3 regions of the Saccharopolyspora terrae genome follow, and region 2 is predicted to be linked to each of the others. Evidence: riboswitches for the same ligand, from Rfam matches in the RefSeq annotation. Region 2 holds a riboswitch; each other region holds the start of a gene.
The links. Region 2 has a riboswitch for thiamine pyrophosphate ahead of thiO (glycine oxidase ThiO). Riboswitches for the same ligand answer to the same signal wherever they lie in the genome.

Region 1 (3,268 bases), on a different contig from region 2:
GGTGGAGGACGCGGCAGAGGCGCTCTCGGCACTGGCCCACCTGGTGACGCGCCGGGACCACTGAGTCCCGGCGCCCGGAAACGACGGCTCCAGCCACCACCGCCGCCCCTCCTGGCTGGAGCCGTCCCCGGTCTCCGGGCGGTTCGCCTCGACGCGAACCGCCCGGTTCAGCCCTTCCGGCGGCTGCGGGCGAGCAGGCCGATGATGCCCGCGGCCACCGCGGAGATGACGAACGAGGTCAGCGCAGCGCTCATCCAGGTCGGGACGGTGAACCCGATGGCCTCGCGGGCGCCGGTCCACAACGCGGTCCACCAGCCCAGTTCGCCGGGGTTGATCAGCTGGAAGGTCGCGAAGCCCAGCAGCCAGGCGATCAGCATCCCCCAGCGGGAGGGGGCCTGCGCCGAGACGTCCCACTCGCGGTTGCGGGCGTTGTAGAAGTAGTCCACCGCCAGCACGCCGAACATCGGCACGAACACCGATCCGATCAGCAGCAGGAAGTTGGAGAACTGCTCGATGTCCATCGTCAGCGCTGCCAGCGTGCTGACCACGCCGACGATCAAGCTCAACAGCCGCCGATCGGTGCTGGGGCGCAAGTTCTGGATGGACACCGCGGTCGAATAGGTGTCGGCGAAGGACTGGTCGACCTCGCGCAGCACCAGCACCGCGAAGAACAGCACGCCCAGCGGCGCCGCCAGCAGCGGGTCGAACGCCTTGTCCCCGTCGAACCCGACCAGCGCCAGACCGAGCAGTCCCAGCAGGTAGCAGGCGATCTGGGTGACCGAGTAACCGACGGTCGCCGCGGTGAACGCACCGCTGGCCGACCGCGAGTGCCGCGAGTAGTCCGAGGCGACCGGCAGCCAGGACACCGCGACGGCCAGCGCCGCGTCGGCACCGGGCCAGAACCCCTCCCAGGACCCGTCGTTCATCGGCGGCAACGGCTGGAGCAGCAGCTGCACGAAGAAGTAGACCATCGCGATGAGCACGGCGATGCTCACGTAGCGGCGCAGCAACCTCAGCGCACCGAGGGGGCGCAAGGTCAGCGCGGTGGTGAGGGCTCCGGCGATGAGCACGTACAGCCACTGCGGTCCACCGCCGAACAGCGCCTCGGCGCCCTGGGCGATCACCAGCAGCTCGAACGTCCCCCAGCCGACCAGCTGGAGGATGTTGAGCACGGTCGGCACGTAGGACAACCGGGTGCCGAACAGGCCGCGCAGCAGCATCATCGCCGGTGCGCCCGTGCGGGCTCCGGGGATGGCCGCGATGCCGACCATCAGGCTGCCCAGCACGGTCCCGACGACGGTCGCCGTCACCGCGGCCGCGAAGGACAGCTGCGGCACGCCAGCGGGCGCGAGCACCGCGAGCGCACCGCTGAATCCCAGCAGGCTCACACCGAGGTTGCCCCAGAAGGCTCCTTGGTCGAGCACCCCCAGCGTTCTGGGTGCCGGTTCGTCCAGGGTGTTCGGAACTTCGGACCGTTCGACGTCAAGCGCCATCGACAGCTCCCTACGCCGGCATTATCCGGACAGGTTCTGCGGTCGGTGGCGCGCTGCGTGCCACCCTCTCAGCCCGATTCGCCCGAGCTCCCGCGTGGATAAGTCGGGCAGACCCTACCTGATCGGGTGAAGCGGGGTCAGTCAGCGCCTCCTGTTGCCGAACAGCCCGCGGGTGACCTCGCGGCCGACGGCGCTGGCCGCGGAGCGGAAGAACGAGCGCACGGCCGGGTTCTCCATCGCCTTCTGGAACATCCCCGCTTCCTCGCGCGCGCCCTTCTGCTGCGGGGCCTGCCCCTCTTCCGCAGCGGGCTCGGTGACCTTCTGGGCGAGCTTCTCGTAGGCGGACTCGCGATCGATCGTCTCGGAGTACTTGGCGTGCAGGTCGGAGGACTGGGCCGAGGAGCGGACCGCGTCCTCGCCGATGGTGCCCATCAGCGAGCGCGGCGGGCGCAGCCGCGTCCAGGCCACCGGTGTCGGAGCGCCGGTCTCCGACAGCACCGTCACGATCGCCTCCCCGATGCCGAGGCTCGTCAGCGCCTCGTCGAGCTGGTAGTGCTCGGTGGTCGGGTAGGTCTTCACCGTCTTGGACAGCGCCTTCTGGTCCTCGGGGGTGAACGCGCGGATCGCGTGCTGGACGCGGGCGCCCAGCTGCGAGAGCACCGGGTTGGGCAGGTCGGTGGGCAGCTGGGTGCAGAAGAAGACGCCGACTCCCTTGGAGCGGATGAGCTTCACCGTCTGCTCGATGCGGTCGAGGAACGCCTTGGACGCGTCGTTGAACAGCAGGTGCGCTTCGTCGAAGAAGAACACCAGCTTCGGCCGGTCCAGGTCACCGGCTTCGGGCATCTCCTCGAAGAGCTCGGCCAGCAGCCACATCAGGAACGTGGAGAACAGCACCGGGTTGGTCTGCACGTCGTCGAGCTCGAGGAGGTTGACCACGCCCTTGCCCTCGGTCTGCCGGAGCAGGTCGGCCACCTCCAGCTCGGGTTCGCCGAAGAACTCGTCCCCGCCCTGGGCCTCCAGGTTCGACAGCGCCCGCAGGATCACCCCGGCGCTGGCGGCCGAGACACCACCGATGCCCTTGAGGTCCGCCTTGCCCTCGTCGCTGGTCAGGTACTGGATGACCGACCGCAGGTCCTTGGTGTCCAGCAGTCCGAGCCCGCGCTGGTCGGCCCAGTGGAAGATCAGCCCGAGGGTGGACTCCTGGGTGGCGTTGAGCCCGAGCACCTTGGACAGCAGCAGCGGCCCGAAGCTGGTGATCGACGCCCGGATCGGCACCCCGCGGCCGCCGGTGCCCAGCGAGAGGAACTGCACCGGGTAGGACGAGGCCTGCCAGTCGTCGCCGACGTCCTGGGCGCGCGCGGTGAGCTTCTCGCCGCCCTCGCCGGGCTGGGCGAGCCCGGACAAGTCGCCCTTGATGTCGGCGAGCACGACGGGAACCCCGGCGTCGGAGAGCTGTTCGGCGAGCAGTTGCAGCGTTTTGGTCTTGCCGGTGCCGGTCGCACCCGCGACCAGGCCGTGCCGGTTGAGCGTGGCCAGCGGGATGCGCACCTGGGCCGCGGCATCGGCCTCGTTGTCGATGACCACCGCCCCGAGGTCGACGGCGGCTCCGCCGGAGGTGTACCCGGCCGCGATCTGCTGAGCAGCGTTGTTGTCGGTCACCGCGGTCTCCTCCCATCGGCACGTTCCCTTCGGAAGGTAGGTCGGTCCGGCCGCCGAGCCGGGGAGTGCCACTCGGTCGAGGGACAGGCGGGCGCGTCCGCACTAGCACCCCGAAC
Region 2 (3,268 bases):
TTCGTCTCCAAGGCTTCGCGGGCGAGCTGCGCGGTGAGCACCGCTTCGGCGGCGGTGCGGCAGCCCGCCGTGTTGGGCAGTGCCTCGATGCCGAGCTTGCGCAGCAGGTCGAGGACACCGGTGCCGCCACCCGCGTCGGCGCGGCGCATCGCGACGGTCGTCAGCTCGGTTCCGGAGGCGATCAGCGCGCGCTCCAGCACGGCGAGGTTGTTCGCCCCACCGGTCCCGGTGATCAGGCGCGATCCGAACTCGCGGCCGGCGATCAGCAATGGGTCGTCCACGGTCACCCTCCTTGCACTGCGGTGAGGACTTCGATGCCTGCGTCGGCGTGCAGCTCCGTGGTGGGCCACGACGCGCGCGGCACCACCGCGCCGTCCAGAGCCACGGCCACACCTCGTTCCGGCACGCCGAAGTCGTCCAGCACGGACGCGAGGGTGGCGCCCGCGGCGACCTCCCGTGCTTCGCCGTTGATCACGACGTTCACTGCTGCCCTCCCAAACGGCTCGGATCGGTGGCCTTGATCAGCGGTTCCGGCTCTTCGCCGCGCAGCAGCGCCAGCACGGCGTCGACGGTGACCGGCGTGAGCAGGAACCCGCCCCGGTGGTGTCCGGTGGCGGCGAGCACTCCCGGCTCCAGCCAGCCGATCACCGGCAGGTTGTCGGTGGTGCTCGGGCGCAACCCGGCGGTGGCCTCGACCAGCGCGTACTCGGCGATGCCCGGCATCACGGTCTCGGCGTCGGCGAGCAGGTCGCGGACGCCGCCGACGGTGACCTCGGTGTCGAAGCCGACCTCGTGCTGGGTGGCGCCGAGCACCACTCCCCCGTCGTCGCGCGGCACCAGGTAGCAGGGCCTGCCGCGCACCGGGCCCCGCACCGTGCGGGTCGGCGGTGGCAGCGCGGTGGCTCGTCGCCGCAGCCGCAGGATCTCGCCCTTGACCGGGCGGATCCGGTCGGCGAGCGCCGGGTGCAGCGAACCCGAGTGCGCGCCTGCGGAGATCACCGCGACATCGCACTCCACAGTGGACTCGGCGAGCTCGACCGCGCCCGGCCGGACCGCCTCGGCGCGTTCGGCGATGAACTCCACGCCCGCCGCTTCCGCCGCCGCGCGCAGCGCGGTCAGCGCGAGCCGGTTGTCCACCGCGAGATCGCCCGGCACCTCCAGCCCACCGCGCACCGCGGGGCCCAGCGAGGGCTCCCGCCTGCGCAGTTCGCGGCCCGTCAACCGGGTCACGCTGCGGCCCAGCCCTGCCAGGTATCCGGCGACGGTGTCGAGCTCTTCGCGGTCGGCGCCGTCGACGCCGAACATCAGCGTGCCCTCGGTGCGCAGCCCGGACGGCAGACCGGACGCGCGGCTGAGCTCGTCGGCGAAGTCCGGCCAGCGGTTCAGCGACGTCGAGCCCAGTTCGAGCAGTTCTTCCTCGCCTGGCCACGCCTCGGCGAGAGGCGCGAGCATCCCGCCCGCGACGTACGAGGCACCTGAGGCGGGGGCCGGATCGACCAGGCTCACCCGGTTCCCGGCCGCTGCGGCGCGCCAGGCCACGGACAGGCCGACGACTCCGCCGCCCACCACGACGACATGATCGGTTCTCTTCCCAGACAACTCCACGCTCCCTGCGCCGGCATGACCCGGATCAGGTTCGACGGTCGGAGCCCTGCGCTCCCTCTCAGCCCGGTCCGCCGGGCTCCCGTGCTCACCACCGTCCACCGTACCCGTCAACAGATCGCCACGTCAGCGCCTGGTCCGGAGGATCTGCTGAGGAGGGCCGCGGAGCCGCTGCTTCAGGTGCGGACTCAGCCAGCAGGTTCTTCAACGGCTTCGCGGCGAGTACGCCGGGACGCCGTACATCAGGAGCGGCGCACGGAGTCCACGGAACGCTCAGGCCCTGCCACTGGCACCGCCGAGCGAAGCAACCACGAAACAAGGCTTAGGCTGGGGACATGCCTGGATTGGACGGCTTCGGGATTCGCGCTCGCCTGGCCGAGGCGAAGTTGTACCTGTGCACCGACGCTCGCAGCGAGCGAGGTGACCTCGCGGAGTTCGCCGACGCCGCGCTCGCCGGTGGTGTCGACATCATCCAGCTGCGCGACAAGGGCCCGGGCGGTGCTCCGCTGGAGGCCCGCCACGAGCTCGCCGCGCTGGAGGTGCTGGCCGAGGCCTGCGTGCGGCACGGTGCGCTGCTGGCGGTCAACGACCGCGCGGACGTCGCGCTGGCCGCGGAGGCCGACGTGCTGCACCTGGGCCAGGACGACCTGCCGGTGGACATCGCCCGCCGCATCGTCGGCGACCAGGTGGCGATCGGCCGCTCCACGCACGACATCGCCCAGGCCGACTCGGCGGCGACCGAACCGGGCGTGGACTACTTCTGCACCGGGCCGGTGTGGACGACTCCGACCAAGCCCGGACGTCCCGCCGCGGGCATCGACCTGGTCCGGCACACCGCCGAGCACCGGGGGCACGGCCGTCCGTGGTTCGCCATCGGCGGCATCGGCCCCGAGAACCTCGACGAGGCGATCGAGGCGGGCGCCGAGCGCATCGTGGTGGTCCGCGCGATCACCGCCGCCGACGACCCCGAAGCCGCCGCCCGCGACCTCCGGGCGCGGCTTCCCTGACCTGACGACGAACGACCCCCGGGACCGAAGATCCCGGGGGTCGTCGTGCGTGAAGTGGTGTCAGCGGGAGCCGCTGTCACCGATCACTGGGTCAGCAGGGAGACGCCGTAAGCCGACAGTGCCTCGTTGACCGGCTGGAAGTAGGTCGTGCCACCGCTGGTGCAGTCGCCCGAACCGCCCGAGGTCATGCCCTGGGCCTGGTCGCCCGAGATGAACGAGCCACCGGAGTCGCCCGGCTCGGCGCAGACGTCGGTGCGGGTCAGCCCCTCGACGGTGCCCTGCTCGTACTGCACGGACTGGTTCTTGGCCTCCAGCGTGCCGCAGTGCCAGCCGGTGGTGGAACCGGAGCGGCAGATCGACGCGCCCTCCGAGGCCTCCGTGGAACCGGCCACGGCGACCGTGCCGCCGCTGTAGTCGTTCACCGCGGCTTGCGGGCTGTCGTCGGTGCCGACGGAGATGAAGGAGTGGTCATCACCGGGGAAGGACGAGCCCTCGAAGGTGCCGCTGGGCTCGGTGGTGGTGTCGCCCGTACCGCCGCAGTGGCCGGCGGAGACGAACCCGCCCTCCACGGCGAAACCGACGGAGCAGCGAGCGCCGCTGCCGATGTAGTAGGCGTTGCCGCCGACCACGTCCATCAGCGTCCGGGGCTGCTCCTGCGA
Region 3 (3,268 bases), on a different contig from region 2:
GCGGGCCCGAACGCAACTCGGGGCGACCCCCACAACCGGGAATCGCCCCTGAGCGAACGCTGTTAGCCGACGACACTCGTCCGGGCCAAGGAACCGTCAGACCGGACGCACCTTCAGCCCTGCGGGCTCGGCGGAGAGCACGACCGCGCCCTCGAAGTCGGCGATCGGGAGCTCGTCGCGCACCAGGCGGTGCGGCGCGTCGGACGCCTCGATGCGGATCTTGCCGGTGTTGATCGACCGCTCGTCCAGCCCCTGGCCGCCGAACTGCACGCTGAGCTGGTCGCCGGTCACGGTGGCGGTCAACCAGCCGCCGTCGATGACCTGCTCGGTGCCGTCGAAGGAGACGGTCAGCCGGCCGTCGGTGGGCTTGTCGCCGCGCACCGCGACGTGCGAGATCGCGACGTCGCGCTTGCCGGATTCCTCGCCGGCCAGGGCGATGACATCGCGGGTGACCTCGTCACCCGGCTCGGTGCCGGGCTTGGGGGTCAGCACCGGGGCGCGCAGCTGCGCGGCGAGCCGGTAGGGCTGCCACGAACCGGCGCCGATCAGGTTGACCACGGCGCTGACCGCCACGTCGGCCAGCAACCGGTCGCTGCCCGGGGCGGGCGTGACCTCGATCGCGGGCACGTCGCGCCGGGCCAGCAGATCGCGCAGTGCCTTGGCGCGCTGACGGCTGTTGCGGTCAAAACCGCGGGTGATCGCCACCGTCCCCGATCCGGCGGCCGCGACGGCGGCCTCGGTCAGGTCCGCTAGCGGCGCCCAGATCTGCGCGGGGTCCTGTTCAGGACGCTGCCGGCGCGAGCGGGCGAAGCCTGGGGCATCGGTCGTGGTTTCCATCGCCCTCCACTTTAGTCCGCGGCGAAGGATGACCTTGCCTTCCGGTGGGGGCTTTCACGGTGTGAAATCGATCGCGGTCGCACTGCTCCATCGGGGTGGCTTTTCCCCCCGGAGGGCTCATCCGCTGCGGCATTCGTCGCATTCTCGCAGGTCTTGGGAGCCGGGGGGCGGCATGACCGATCTTCACCTGCCGGGCGCGGGCCCGGCCTGCTGGCTGCTGGTGCGCTGGCTGGCCTCCGACGGGAGCCGGGTGCGGGCGGGCCAGCCGCTGGCCGAGCTGCGTCCCGCCGAGGCCGACGGCGCCGCGATCCGGGTGTCGGCGCTGGCCACGGGGACCCTGTGGCACCAGGTGCGGCCTGGCGAAGCGCTCCACGTCGGCCAGGTGATCGGGTTGATCGAGTGAACCCGCGCGCCCCGGGGGCTTGCCCTCGGTTGTTAGGTTGGTGCCAGTGACGCGGGGTGCCCTGCCAGGGCTGAGAACAGACCCGTTGAACCTGACCTAGCTCGTACTAGCGGAGGGACGTCATGGCTCCCAATGTGCTGACCATCGCCGGGACCGACCCCAGCGGCGGCGCCGGAATCCAAGCTGATCTCAAGGCGTTCTCGGCCAACGGCGCCTACGGCATGTCGGTGATCACCGCGCTGGTCGCGCAGACCACCACCGGGGTGAGCCGGGTGCAGGAGGTCCCGCCGGACTTCATCACCGACCAGCTGGTGACGCTGCTCGACGACGTCCGGGTGGACGCGGTCAAGATCGGCATGCTCGCCAACGCCGAGGTCATCCGCGCGGTCACGGCCGTGCTGGAGCGCTACTCGCCCCCGTTCGTGGTGCTCGACCCGGTCATGGTCGCCAAGAGCGGTGACCGGCTGCTCGCGCCCGAGGCCGTCGGCGCGCTGCGCGACGAGCTGCTGCCGAGGGTGGACCTGATCACGCCGAACCTGCCGGAGGCGGCCGACCTGCTCGGCGAAGCCGAGATCGGCGGCCCCGACGAGATGCCCGCGCAGGCCGAGCGGCTGGCCGCGCTGGGCGCCAAGCAGGTGCTGCTCAAGGGCGGGCACCTCAGCGGCGAGTCGAGCGTCGACCTGCTCTACGGCGACGGCCTGGCGGAGTTCCTCAGCAGCGAGCGGGTGGCCACCACCAACGACCACGGCACCGGGTGCACGCTCTCGGCGGCGATCGCGGCGCTGCGCCCGCAGCGCGCGGACTGGCTGGAGGCCGTCCGCGAGGCCAAGCGGTACCTCACCGAGGCCCTGCGCGCCTCGGAACGCCTCGACGTCGGCCACGGCCACGGCCCGGTGCACCACTTCCACCAGTGGTGGTGAGCGGCTGAGGGCGGTCTCGGTCCGAACCGCCCGTGGTCGAAGTCCGCTTCGCCCGGACGGTTCGGACGACAACGCCCGCAGCTGCGCCACCGCACCCGAGATTCCGAATTCTGTGAGGGGTTCTCATGAGCACGTTGCCCGCTCCGCCCGCCGGAGGGTTCTGCGCCCAGGCCTGGGAGCGCACCGCCGGATTGCAGCAGGCGATCGTGGACCACCCGTTCAACAAGGCGCTGGCCGACGGCAGCCTTCAGCGGGACGTCTTCGTGTTCTACATCGTGCAGGACGCGCGCTACCTGGTCGGCTTCGCGCAGGCGCTGTCGGCAGCTGCGACCAGGGCCGATGACGCGGCCGACGCGGCGTTCCTCGCCGGGGCCGCGCAGGGCGCGCTGGTGGAGGAGCGGCGGCTGCACGCCGGTTACGTCGCCGAGTTCGGCCTGACCGACGAGGAGATCTCCGGTGTGGACACCTCGCCGTCGTGCCTGGCCTACACGTCCTACCTGCGCGCCTGCGCGCTGACCGAGTCGTACCCGGTGCTGCTGGCCGCGATCCTGCCGTGCTTCTGGGTGTACCAGTACGTCGGCAGCAAGATCCTCGACGCCACCGGCGACATCGAGGGCCACCCCTACAAGGCGTGGATCACCACCTACGCCGACGACGAGTTCGCCGAAGCCGTGCTGGCCGCCCGGGAGCTCGTCGACAGGGTCGCGGCGCGCTCGGACGACGCGACGCGCGAGCAGATGTTCGCCGCGTTCACCCGGGCGACGGAGTACGAGTGGGTGTTCTGGAACGGCGCGTGGGTCAAGGAAACCTGGCCCACTGCGAAATTCCTTGCGTGACAAGGGTTTCGCGTCTCGGAAACATCGATGACGGCTCGCCGGGAACGGCGGGCCGTCATTCGTTTCGCACCACACCACCGCGTGATTCATTCTGTGATGCGCGACACAATCTTGGGGTGTTAACGAAGTGGCTCGCACAGCGACATGCTGGGCGAGCCCCCTGTCCTAGCAGGGCGTTGTGAGTGGCGGAATCTTCCGCAGGCGTGGATGGAGTTCTGGGGCAATGTCTTCACTTCTGATCGTTTTTCTCGGCATGTCGGTTCCGATCCTGG

Region 1: linked by a shared signal. The riboswitch ahead of E1181_RS17970 (purine-cytosine permease family protein) and the one ahead of thiO (glycine oxidase ThiO) in region 2 are both predicted to bind thiamine pyrophosphate.
Region 3: linked by a shared signal. The riboswitch ahead of thiD (bifunctional hydroxymethylpyrimidine kinase/phosphomethylpyrimidine kinase) and the one ahead of thiO (glycine oxidase ThiO) in region 2 are both predicted to bind thiamine pyrophosphate.

The regions. Positions count from the first base shown of each region.
Region 1 covers NZ_SMKS01000031.1:8,317-11,584, reverse strand. The annotation lists gene E1181_RS17975 (family 2 encapsulin nanocompartment cargo protein polyprenyl transferase) at 1-64, shown strand, start outside; gene E1181_RS17970 (purine-cytosine permease family protein) at 168-1,493, opposite strand; TPP riboswitch at 1,484-1,597, opposite strand; gene E1181_RS17965 (helicase HerA-like domain-containing protein) at 1,635-3,152, opposite strand.
Region 2 covers NZ_SMKS01000034.1:11,447-14,714, reverse strand. The annotation lists gene thiG (thiazole synthase) at 1-281, opposite strand, end outside; gene thiS (sulfur carrier protein ThiS) at 284-484, opposite strand; gene thiO (glycine oxidase ThiO) at 481-1,599, opposite strand; TPP riboswitch at 1,591-1,698, opposite strand; gene thiE (thiamine phosphate synthase) at 1,938-2,609, shown strand; gene E1181_RS18915 (S1 family peptidase) at 2,693-3,268, opposite strand, start outside.
Region 3 covers NZ_SMKS01000021.1:470-3,737, forward strand. The annotation lists gene E1181_RS14195 (hypothetical protein) at 97-837, opposite strand; gene E1181_RS14200 (biotin/lipoyl-containing protein) at 1,010-1,240, shown strand; TPP riboswitch at 1,283-1,375, shown strand; gene thiD (bifunctional hydroxymethylpyrimidine kinase/phosphomethylpyrimidine kinase) at 1,363-2,160, shown strand; gene tenA (thiaminase II) at 2,286-2,996, shown strand; gene E1181_RS14215 (hypothetical protein) at 3,250-3,268, shown strand, end outside.